DNA from 3 places in the Paenibacillus sp. NPDC056722 genome. Region 1 is predicted to be linked to each of the others. Evidence: riboswitches for the same ligand, from Rfam matches in the RefSeq annotation. Region 1 holds a riboswitch; each other region holds the start of a gene.

Evidence for each region. A riboswitch is a leader RNA that binds a small molecule or an ion and turns the genes downstream of it on or off. The one in region 1 is predicted to bind cyclic di-AMP.
Region 2: linked by a shared signal. The riboswitch ahead of ACFRAM_RS23170 (hypothetical protein) and the one ahead of ACFRAM_RS27315 (resuscitation-promoting factor) in region 1 are both predicted to bind cyclic di-AMP.
Region 3: linked by a shared signal. The riboswitch ahead of ACFRAM_RS13875 (C40 family peptidase) and the one ahead of ACFRAM_RS27315 (resuscitation-promoting factor) in region 1 are both predicted to bind cyclic di-AMP.

Annotation. Positions count from the first base shown of each region.
Region 1 covers NZ_JBHTYV010000020.1:47,767-51,839, reverse strand. The annotation lists gene ACFRAM_RS27325 (HD domain-containing protein) at 1-978, shown strand, start outside; gene ACFRAM_RS27320 (TatD family hydrolase) at 1,033-1,803, shown strand; cyclic di-AMP (ydaO/yuaA leader) riboswitch at 2,003-2,230, shown strand; gene ACFRAM_RS27315 (resuscitation-promoting factor) at 2,514-3,677, shown strand; gene rnmV (ribonuclease M5) at 3,851-4,073, shown strand, end outside.
Region 2 covers NZ_JBHTYV010000012.1:112,614-116,686, reverse strand. The annotation lists gene ACFRAM_RS23190 (GerAB/ArcD/ProY family transporter) at 1-32, shown strand, start outside; gene ACFRAM_RS23185 (RNA polymerase sigma factor) at 21-467, opposite strand; gene ACFRAM_RS23180 (hypothetical protein) at 506-1,003, opposite strand; gene ACFRAM_RS23175 (hypothetical protein) at 1,277-1,576, shown strand; cyclic di-AMP (ydaO/yuaA leader) riboswitch at 1,573-1,759, shown strand; gene ACFRAM_RS23170 (hypothetical protein) at 1,965-2,384, shown strand; gene kdpF (K(+)-transporting ATPase subunit F) at 2,510-2,587, shown strand; gene kdpA (potassium-transporting ATPase subunit KdpA) at 2,646-4,073, shown strand, end outside.
Region 3 covers NZ_JBHTYV010000004.1:526,798-530,870, forward strand. The annotation lists gene thiD (bifunctional hydroxymethylpyrimidine kinase/phosphomethylpyrimidine kinase) at 1-565, shown strand, start outside; gene ACFRAM_RS13865 (winged helix-turn-helix transcriptional regulator) at 744-1,115, opposite strand; gene ACFRAM_RS13870 (SDR family oxidoreductase) at 1,288-2,016, shown strand; gene ACFRAM_RS13875 (C40 family peptidase) at 2,102-2,578, opposite strand; cyclic di-AMP (ydaO/yuaA leader) riboswitch at 2,583-2,719, opposite strand; gene ACFRAM_RS13880 (hypothetical protein) at 3,214-3,846, opposite strand.

The sequences.
Region 1 (4,073 bases):
CATGGACCGTTCTCCCATTCTATAGAAGAAGCTTTTGAAATGAACCATGAGGACTGGACGTGCCGGATCATTCTGGAGAACACAGAAATCACCAATATTCTAAGGGATGTAGAGGAAGATTTCCCTCAGAAAGTCGCTTCAGTTATCGCAAAAACCTATGAGCACGCAATTGTTGTCAATTTGGTGTCTAGTCCCCTCGATGCTGACCGGATGGATTATCTTCTGCGGGATGCTTATTACACTGGTGTGAATTACGGTACGATTGATATCGATCGAATTCTGCGGGTGCTCCGTCCCTATAATGGAAGAGTTGTAGTTAAGGAATCAGGAATGCATGCGATAGAGGACTATCTGATGTCGCGGTATCAAATGTACTGGCAGGTATATTTTCATCCGGTAACCCGGAGTTCTGAAATTATTTTAAGACAGATTTTCCGCCGGGCCAAAGAGCTGTACTTAGAGGGGTATAATTTTAAATTTATGATTCATCCACTAGGTGACTTGCTTCAGGGGGAAGTGACAGTGCAGCAGTATTTGCTGCTAGATGAAGCGTTAGTTCAAACGGCCTTCATGCAATGGACACTGGAGGAGGATGGACTGCTAAGCGACTTGTGCAGCCGGTTTATTCATCGTAAACTGTATAAATATGTGGAGACGGAGAGTCTCAATCCGGAGACGATTGACGAAATCCGCCGCAGTTTTGCGGGAGCCGGGCTGGACCCGGAATATGATCTGGAAATTGATTTTCCGTCAGACCTTCCGTATGATGTGTTTCGTCCAGGAGAGGGTTTTGACAGCAATCAAATATTGCTGCTTGACCGGAAGGATCGGCTCCGTGAAATCTCGGAGGTTTCAGATATTGTACGTTCCATCAGCGGCATTCACCGTGGAAGATATCACCTATATTTTCCTCAAGATAAGCTGAATAAGGCGCTTTCACAACTGCCTGACTCTGTTGCTGAAATATTCGCAAAATAAAGATTAAATAGTTATTTTTGAACATAGAGACCAAGACCGGGAGGACAACAGTACATGTACTTATTCGACACACATACCCATCTGGATGCTCCGCAATTCGACGAGGACCGCGAACAGGTCATTGCTCGTGCGGTAGAGGCCGGTGTCAGCAAAATGATTAATATCGGATTCAATCGGGAGACGATCCCAACCACGATGCAGCTCGCAGAAAAGTATGATTATATTTATGCAGCAGTGGGGTGGCATCCACAGGATGCGATTGACATGAAGGAGGGGGACCTTGATTGGATTGCCTCGCTATGCAGCCACAAAAAGGTCGTCGCCATTGGTGAGATCGGACTCGATTATTACTGGGATACCTCACCGAAGGACGTGCAGCACGAGGTCTTCCGCAAGCAGATCGGACTAGCCCGCGAGCTGAAAATGCCAATCTGTATTCATAATCGGGATGCCCATGAGGATGTAGTGCGAATTCTTCGCGAGGAGAAGGCTAACGAGGTTGGCGGTGTAATGCATTCCTTCTCGGGTAGCTGGGAAACAGCGAAAATGTGCCTGGATTTGGGATTCCACTTATCCTTCGGAGGACCGATAACGTTCAAGAATGCAAGGGTTCCCAAAGAGGTGCTGGCGCAGACGCCGCTGGACCGTTTATTGATCGAAACAGACTCCCCGTATCTGACGCCACACCCCTTCCGTGGGAAGCGAAATGAGAGCGCTCATGTCAAGTTGGTGGCAGAAGCTGCGGCAGAAATTAAAGGGATAACTTGGGAGGAATTGGCTGAAATTACGTATGCGAACGCACTGGAACGATTTGGCATTGAGTGAAATCGGGAGGAAACACGGTGAAAAATAGAGTATAGCCGATGTATTAAACTTTTTTAACAAAAAAACAGCCGAATATTACAATATTTTAACCATATATTTGCGTAAACGTGGTTGAATCGTCCTTTACAACATGCATCAAAACAGGATATCATCTTTTCAGTGCAGTGAGCTGTTGTTACAGTGACAGCCCACGCTATCATGGATCGTCTCGCTGAGTCTCCGTATGGAGAACGGGGGAACCAATATTGTTTGCCGTATACAGAGCACATCAAGTACAGCTTAGAATGCCGCAGACAGTAGTTGATTTCTTCACGTGGTCTTTGGGGTGAATTTTAGGGCAACCGCCGTGAGCGGGTGACCCGAGATAGGGCGTCTCTCTTTCGTCCGAACCCGACAGCTAACCCCGTAAGCGAAAGTAAGAGAGGAAACCTCGTGCATGAGCCGCGTATTCTGACATCGGAGAAGCCACGAAAGAGTCCTCATAGAACTCTTTTAGGCTTCTTTTATTTTGAATATTGCGCATGTACCCTGCATACTGTTATATAACAGATGTGGGGGGAGCACTATGCCGGGCAGGCGATCCATGAGCAGGAGACGCAAAGGTATTGCAAATAGCGTGTCCTGTGACAATCTCGAATAGTTTCGTCCGAATGATAACAGTCATCTTGGTATACAGCTGACGACGGGGCTATGTAAGGAGGATGGAGAGAATGGGCGTATTCCAACCAGAAGTATCCCATGATTCGCAATCATCCAGCAGGTCTTACGCTTTACGGTGGGAACAAGTGAACTTTCGCGTACTTTCACTTGCCGGCGTGTTATCGATTTTGATCACGCTGATCATTCTGCTGTACGTGCACGGTCAAAGCAGCAAGCAGATCACTTTAGTAATTGACGGGAAAACGCAGTCTCTGGAAACGCGTGAAGCGATTCTCAGTGATGCACTAGCAAAAGAGCAAATTTCGCTGCAGCCGCATGATCAACTATCTATAGGCCTTAGTGATGAAATAAAAGACGGCGACCGTGTCGTGATTAACCGTGCGCAGCCATTCAGTCTTACTGCGGATGGTGCAAAAAAGATTTTTTATACGACCGAGAAAACAATCGGTCAGGCCATCAAGAAGCTGGGTATTGCCCTCGAAGGCCATGATAAGATTTTCCCTTCGCTAGATACCACTATCTCTGCCAATATGGATATCAAGATTGTCCGCATTAACAAACAAACTGTACAACGGACAACGAACTTGCCATATCGAGTCATCAAGACGGCAGACCCCTCCCTTACCAAGGGAACAGTTAGAGTGGCACAGGCGGGCGCACCAGGCGTCATGATCCAGCACATCGAAAAGATTTATCAAGACGGTGAACTGGCTTCCATGCGTATGGTTGGGAAAGAAGTTCAGACGGTGACCAAAGACAAGATTATCGCCGTTGGCACAAAGCCTCTCCCTAAACCTGTTACAGTGGCCCAAACAACAACTTCCAAAACAGCTAATGCTACCATTTCAACAAAAACCAGTGCCAAGAGCAGCAATGTCGCCACTAAATCGGGCGTCAATTTTGAATACAAGAAATTAATCAAGAACGTCTCGATGACTGCTTATTCTTCAGAAGAACCGGGCATTGGAACTCGTACCGCCTCCGGCACACGCGTAACGGAAGGACGTACGATTGCAGTGGACCCTAATGTAATTCCTATCGGTTGGTGGGTATATATCGAAGGCCTTGGCTTCCGCCGTGCAGAAGATACTGGTGGTGCTATCAAAGGCAATAAGGTGGATGTCTACTACGATTCGTTGAACCATGCACGTAACTTCGGACGCAAGTCGCGTACGGTGTATGTGATTGGACCTGTAAAACCGGAGCTTAACTAAGTCCTGGCTTTTGCAAAATTAGGTTGAATCAGCTATAGTGAGGGTAGCAGTTAAGAATAACATGTGCTCATGAAATGATCGCAGAGCTACCGCTCATCACTTATACATTCTTTAGCCAAAAAGAAGGGGAGCGAATCCTCTTCTTTTTGCGTTTACGAGAAGGAGTCAACACTATGATCAAGGAAGTGATCGTTGTCGAAGGCAAGAGCGACACGATAGCCATCAAGCGGGCGGTACAGGCTGATACCATTGAGACTGGCGGCTCCGCGGTGGACAAGAAGGTGATTGCCAAAATCGCGCTCGCCATGGAGCGGCGGGGGGTAATCATTCTAACCGATCCGGACCATGCAGGAGAGCGTATCCGTAAGATCGTTTCAAGCAAGGTGCCAGGCTGCA
Region 2 (4,073 bases), on a different contig from region 1:
AGTTCAGGAGCCAGACGATGTTAAGCAAGTAGTGAGGAAGAATCGTGGGCCGTGCGCATGTCTTCGCGCAGGGCTCTTAGCTGTATCTTCAGCTCCGGGACGGGGAGATGCAGAATGGTGCTGATATCTGCCAAGGGAAGGCCCAAGCCGTAGCGCAGTGCGGAGAGGACGAGCCGGTTGCCCGCCGGCTGTCCAGGCTCGCCCGCCAGGCGTGCGGCGGGCGTAAGTGAGCATTGCGACAGGCAGGTCTGGTAGACCTGGATGGAGCCGGGCAGGGAAGAACCAGGCGTTAGCCGGGAGGACCTGCCCAGCGCTGTGAAGGTGTGGACCGCAGCCTGCTCAGCGAGCTGCGGGTCCTTCAGCAGCAGGATACACAGAGTGTAGACGCTGTCTGCGTATTGCTCCACCAGCCCGCGGAAGGCGGGCAGGGAGCGGCGGGCTGATTTTGCGGGTAAAGGGGCGGACATCGTGCGCACCTTCCTTTCGAAGTGGAAGAATGTTGACATTACAGAATGGAATAATAGGCGACGGAGTGTTCCACCAGCCAGTCTGTGTCCATGCTGATCCATGCTGGCGGCGATGAGGAAGCTCCAGGAAGTTGTTCCACGGATAGATGGAGCAGCTTAGACTTTCGATTCTCCTGCCGGAACATTCCGGCAAGGACAGGCGGGTACAGAGTTGCCTGCAAATCCTGCAAGGCGGTCTGTACCATTGCAAACTGGCTCGGTTGCCAGCTCTGGCTGGTAACCTGCGTAACCCCGACAGCTTCACTCAGGCTACATTGCCGGATACACCGCAGAAAGTTACCCCATCTTACCAGGTCGACCCCTTTTCCCTCGGCTAGGATGCTGCACAACCCCCAGCCGCAGTCTCTCTGACAGGATAACTTCAGGATGATGTACAATGGTTTTTCACAATCGGCTGTGGAGCCATGGATAGCCGCGGAAGCAGGGACAGCAAAGAGTTCTATTCGTGTCAGCTTATGATGTTGTTCTATGTCCACTTTGAATCCTCCCCGAAGCGGTAGCCCATTTAATAACTATGGCCGCCGTCATCGCAACACAATACGCCAAAGTACACCCGCGTCAGGCTCTTCGGATCCAGAAGTTCTGGATGTGTACCAAAATAATAGTTGTTCATTTCCTTTTAGCTAATGATGTGATCGTAATCCGAATCATACGCCGCACCGCTTTCTTTTGTAAAAAGAGAAAATCTTTCATAGTAACGTCTATCCGCGGAATTTCAGCAACCAAGGGAGAGAAAGGGGACTAAAAGCATGTTTATTGCCCGTTATGAGGCCTCTATCTTCCTCAAGCACCGCTTTTCATATTTACACGGAAAACGGGCGAAAACCTTGAAATCCCATCCTTTGGAGAAAAAGATTTCTGATCTGCCTAAAATTTTCGATAATCGTGACAAAAACGTGAAAATAGGAGAAATAGAGAGATTGAACATCAAGAAAGCGCTACCTGATATGAAAAGGGTTTTCTTTATGCATTATTTTGGCATCCTTGACGTTTTACAAGAATTCCTGCGCGAGAGTATGATTACATCTGTTTCAACCACAACCGAATAGTTGATCCGCTTAATTTCCGTCAAGGAAAGCGGGGGAACCAACAATCGGCAGCCGATGTGAGAGTCGGAGCCGGTTATGGGGTGAATCCTGTATGGATGCGTCAAATGTGCATCTGTGCGGGTAGGGCGACTCTCACCGCCCGAATCCGACAGCTAACCTCGTAAGCGTATGTAGAGAGGATGAGTGCAATGTGACCGTTAGCGAGCCACAGAGGTAATCCTTTGTGGTTTTTTGCTGTGCTTTTATAAGCAAAACGCTTGTAAGGCAGCGTCTGGTGACGTGACACAGCCACAGATGGCTGTGCCCGAAAATGACGATAGGTCATGATCCTTTCGGAGATTTTCGTTGCCTCCTTGTTGTTGTACTAGAGCAGGAGGAGATAAGAGATATGGCGGATCAGATAGAATATGTGCTGGTATGCGCACCGACAAAAGCCGGAGAGCATTTTATCAAGATTTTAAAATTTAGAGGCATCCCTGTAGCAGGGTTGACGAACAATCAGGAGGAGAAGGAGCGTTTAGAGGAACTGGGAGTTGAGAACACTATTCTTGTAGATACCCGTCACCAGAAAACGTGGTTTCGTCCATCTTTTCCAGTAAGCCGTGTCTATCTGTTCGAGAGCAGCTTTACGCTGTGCTGCCGTTACATCCAGATGTGCCGGGCCTGGACCACACAGCCCATCTTTGTCATCACATCCTCCTTGAATCCCAGATTGGTCTATAAAAGACTGGGTGCAAGTTATGTCATCTATTCCCATAGCGGGGATGCCGTTTTTTTGGCGGATAAATCATCCCGTGATCAGGGATAAACAAAGGGGCTGGAAACAATGCTGGACCTGTATATGATTGCTGCGCTGGCCGTTACGTACGGCTTATTCTATGGATTTGTACAATGGTGTTCGAATGTAGCCCGGGATGCAGGGGGGCATGAGCGGTGATTGTGATTATTGCTGTGACTTTGCTGCTGTTCATCTATCTGGTATATGCGCTGATTCACCCGGAGAAATTTTAGCTACATCTAACGCTAGGAATGGGAACAGAAATAGAAGTCTTGCTAAGGAGGGACATTCATGGGCACTCTGCAAATGGTCGTAGTTATCTTAATCCTGCTGCTTCTGGTGAAGCCAGTGGGCACCTATGTGTATCATGTATTTTCGGGTGAGCCGAATCGCACAGACCGATGGTTTGGTCGTACAGAGAATGGCATCTACCGCCTGATAGGGCTGAAGCAGCGCGAAGGGATGTCCTGGAAGAAATACGCGCTAAGCTTCATTTTAACGAATATCGTGCTGGTAGCCTTTAGTTATATCATTCTGCGAGTGCAGCGGGGACTGCCGCTTAATCCAAATGGGATAGGAGATATGGAGCAGACGCTCACGTTCAACACGGTAATCAGTTTTATGACAAATACGAATCTTCAGCATTACAGCGGAGAGACTGGTTTGTCCTATTTCTCGCAAATGGCTGTGATTACGATGATGATGTTCACCTCTGCTGCCAGCGGCTTCTCCGTGGCGATAGCGTTTGTCAGAGGAATCACCGGGCGGGAATCGTTGGGGAATTTTTTTGAAGACTTTGTAAAAGCACATGTGCGGATCTTTCTGCCGCTGGCATTATTGGTAACGCTGATTCTGGTGGGCTTGCATGTGCCGCAGACACTGAAGCCTACGCTTGACGTCACAACACTTGAGGGCCAGACGCAACACATTGCGATAGGGCCTGTGGCTTCACTGGAATCGATCAAACATCTCGGAACAAACGGTGGCGGGTTCTTCGGGGCCAACTCGGCGCATCCGTTCGAGAATCCAAGTCCGCTTACGAATGTGCTGGAGATTCTTTCGATGTGGATGCTGCCCGCAGCGCTTCCGTACACGTACGGCATGTTTGCCAAAAACAAACGCCAGGGCTGGGTGATTTTCACCGCGATGATGACGCTCTTCGTGCTGCTGCTGGGGCTGAACTATTATGCGGAAACCCGTGGGAATCCGGCGATCAACGCCTTGGGCATCGAATCCTCACAGGGCAGCATGGAAGGCAAAGAAGTTCGCTTCGGGATTCCACAGTCCTCCCTGTTCACAACGGTAACAACCGCGGCGACCACAGGCAGTGTGAACAATATGCATGACACGCTGACACCGCTTGGTGAGATTACGCCGCTGGCGCTTATGATGCTGAACAATGTGTTTGGCGGTAAGGGTGTAGGGCTGATTAATATGCTGATGTATGCGATTATGGGTGTTTTCCTGTGCGGACTCATGGTCGGCAGAACCCCGGAATTCCTTGGAAGGAAGATCGAAGCCAGGGAGATGAAGCTGATCGCCATTGCGATCCTGATTCACCCGCTCATTATCCTGGTACCGACCGCGGGGGCCTTCCTGACAGAGCTCGGCAAAGGTTCAATTACCAATCCGGGCTTTCACGGGATGACTCAAGTGTTATATGAATATGTCTCCTCGGCCGCCAATAACGGCTCCGGCTTTGAGGGACTGGCGGATAAT
Region 3 (4,073 bases), on a different contig from region 1:
GCTGGGCAGTGTAGAAATTGTTAAGGTAGCCGAGCAAGCAATCCGTGAGAATCTGCAGAGCAATGTTGTCATTGATCCTGTTATGGTCTGCAAAGGTGAAGACGAGGTGCTGAACCCGGAGAGCGCGCAAGCGATCCGCGATTTGCTGCTGCCTCTAGCCACCGTAGTTACACCTAACTTGTTTGAAGCAGGTGTATTGTCCGGTCTCGGCAAACTCACTACTATCGAAGATATGAAAGAAGCTGCACGATTGATCCACGGACTGGGTGCCCGCAATGTTGTTGTTAAGGGCGGTAAGGCACTGGATGGCTCCAAAGCAATCGACGTCTTCTTTAACGGTACAGACTACACCGTCTTCGAAGCGGATAAAATCGAACCGGCACACAACCACGGCGCAGGCTGCACCTTTGCGGCTGCGATTACCGGTGGACTTGCGAACGGCCTGACCGTAGACGAAGCGGTTGCCAAAGCGAAAGACTTCGTCTCTGCAGCCATCCGCAACGGCTTCGCGTTCAACCAGTACGTAGGACCGGTCTTCCACGGCGGACACCGCCTGGAACAATAGGTCTCGCCCATCTGGCGAACAATCTTGTCATACAAAAGAGCAGAGCCGATATCCTCGGCTCTGCTCTTTTTATACGGCTATAGTAAGCTGCTCAGCAGCTTTCAACTTGTTAACGAGAGTAGACACCCTATTTGCCTAAATGCGCCCTACAGGCTATTTTCCTCAGGCTACCGTTCCCTCAGTTCTCCCTGACAGTCGTTTCAGCATCTTCACGTTCATTTACGAAGTTAAGATGGCTTCTGCCCCAACCACACATGCTATCCAGTACTACTGCAATCGTTCTACCGTGCTCAGACAGGCTGTATTCCACGCGTGGAGGCATCTCCTGATAAAAGATCCGGTCAATGAGCCCGTCCTCCTCCAGCTCCCGTAGCTGCTTTGTGAGCGTTCCCTGGGACACGTCCGGTATCCTCCGCCGCAGTTCCCCGAACCTCTGCGTCCCGTCCACCAGCAGCATGAACAGGATCAGAGGCTTCCATTTGCCCCCAATAACATCCAAGGTTGCCAGAACGCCTGTCAGTCTGGGCTCCTGCGAATTTCGTTTCATCATCATCACCTCTCCTGTTCTCTCCATCATACCTGTGACGCCCCTCAATTGCACGTCTCTCCTGATAGTACGAATTTTCGTACCGGGTACGAATAAAGTGCGTACTGTGCAGCGCCGTTATTTTACCCAATAATAGAATGGAAACCAACAAACGAATAAAGGAGAACAACCTATCATGTCAACTCTTACTCTACAAAAACAGCGGGTCGTTATTATAGGAGGAAGCTCCGGGATTGGATTGGCAACAGCCAAACAAGCGGTGGAACAAGGTGCATCCGTCGTTCTGGCAGGTCGGTCCTTGGACAAACTGGAACTAGCAAAGGAAAGACTGGGCGCAGACTCCGTAGAAATATATACTTTGGACAACAAAGATGAGGAACAGCTGAAATCCTTTTTCGAGCAAGTGGGTCCGTTCGATCATCTGTTCACGCCTGGAGCCAGCTATGTCAGAGGTCCGATCACGTCAAGTGCGGAGGTTGCCCGCAGCTGCTTTGACGCTAAATTCTGGCCACAATACAATGCAGTAAAATATGCTGCTCCGCAGATGCGCCCGAATGGCTCAGTCGTACTGATGTCTGGTGCCTTTGGGCAAAGACCGCTCACAGATGGCGCTTCCTACGCTGCCTGCAATGGAGCCATAGAAAGTCTAGGTAAAGCGCTGGCGGTGGAGCTGGCTCCTATTCGGGTCAATGTCATTTCCCCGGGAACGATTCACACAGAATTTAACTGGGAAGGCGCCGAACAAGCGGTTCGGGACGAATCCTATAACGCCTATGCCAAAATCAACCTGCTCGGCCGGATCGGCACAGCCGCAGAAGCCGCACATACTGTTGTATACCTGATGACGAACGGATATACCACCGGCAGCACCCTGTTCCCGGACGGCGGCTATATTTTACGCTAATCTCTTAGCATACTCTAAAAACAAAAGGTGCCCCGGACAGCCAGAAAGCTGGCTAATTCGGGACACCTTCTATGTATTTTCTGAATTATTTCTGTCCAGTCATGGCCAGATAGCTTGTCTCACTCACTACACGGCGTGCGGTAACATAACGATCAGCATAATACGATTCCGACAATTTACTGATGCGAACGCCCTTGCTGCTGGAGGAATGAGCGAACTCACCATCACCGATATAAATACCTGCATGAGAAATTCCGTTACCAAGGGTATTGAAAAATACTAAATCTCCGACACGAAGATCTTCTTTAGCGACAGCTGTACCCGCTTTAGCTTGGGACTGCGAGGTGCGCGGAAGATCTCCCGCATTGAACTTGTTGAATATGTATAGAATAAATCCGGAACAGTCAAAACCCGCTGTTGTTGTGCCTCCCCATACATAAGGAGTACCAATGAGTTGGTTCACTTCATTGTCGATCTTAGCGTTAACGTCACTGGCAAATGCGGCTGGTGCTGCAGTTAATAGAATAGCGGCTCCAAGTACAGAAACAATAAACTTCTTCAGACCGTGATTCTCCCTTCAAATGCCTACGGAGTTAGCTGAGGGTTCGGTTAAAGGTTTCCCTATATTCCCTTGCTTTCAGGAATAATTCACCCAGATGTGGTTCCCCCGTTTTCAACGATTGAAATTCGGCAACATTGATTAATATTTTGTAACTATTTGTATAGTAGTATAGATGTCCCCCTCCTGTCAATGCCATTTGATAGATTAACAACTTTATTTGCTCTTACATTCTTTCTACATATTCATAGATTATACTGCTATTTATCGCTTATTTTTCAGGGGATCGACCCTGCTTTTTCTAGCAATTCTTCCTCTATCAGTCCCGCAGGTGTACATGAATATGCAGATGAAAAACTGGTAACATTCTTGTAATCACTGCGGGTAACGTTGGATGAATACCGGTAATCAGATCGGAATATCTCTGACTAATGCCGGTGATTTGCAGCACAGTTACCGCTCCTTATAATCATCAAACAGATTAAGCCAGCGACTCTGCCGCTTCTTCATATATAATTAGAAGGTGGTACGCCTCATATTCTATAAAAAAACTACTAAAGTTCTTTTGGCAGGAGTGTACTTGTGGATCACTGATCAATGGAACTTCATTTGTTTGTTTCTATGATCCGATTTGAATGTTAGTTCAATAAATTCATTATTCTTTTTGCATATGTAATCCAATCCTTATTATCAGTATTTATTTCTATCGTTGGTAGGATCGATAAACTAGATTGTTTACGTAGCTCTGATTGGGTTTGTATAAATTCATCGGCTGACTTTCTGATCTCTTCTCTTGATTTGCTTATCCATTCGTGAGGTGTCCGACTTTGCATTCTTCCCTCTACGTTGCTAGAAGAAACCGTTAATAATACACATGTAGCCCCCAGATGGAGCATTTCATTTTCAAGTGATTCAATTTCATACAAGGAATCGGAGGGGAAGGCCAATCTGTGATTCAGATGGAATCTTTCCAATATAAAAAATATACCTCTAGACGCCCGAGATGCATCTGGACCCAAATATGTGGACCACTCATTTAATTGTCTTAGCATGCTAACCCGTTCTTTCAATATATGAAGATGTTCATCACGGCTTAAGCTTTTAAATTCTCCATGAACATTATTTAATACTTGGGAATAATGCTCACTCAAGACAATAATACTACGCTCCGATGATTCTTCTTGTGCTTGAAGTAGCTTTAGAGCTTTTAAAACAGATGTTTTTCCTGCATGAGAATAACCCTCCAAGATAATTCCTCTGATATGGCTCATTAAAGACCTCCAACTAACAATTATTTGAAATTAATTATAACTATACCAAAGGGGAGTACTTATGAGCCAAAGATTTTATTTTTTATAAGCCAACATATCTAGCAGTACGCTAGCTTCATCATTGTATACGATGACCCTGACCGTCTTTGTCCCCTGCATCACCAATTCAGCAACGCTTGCTTCGACGACTGAGCGCAAGTCACTGCAACGAATTTTAGTGTACTCCT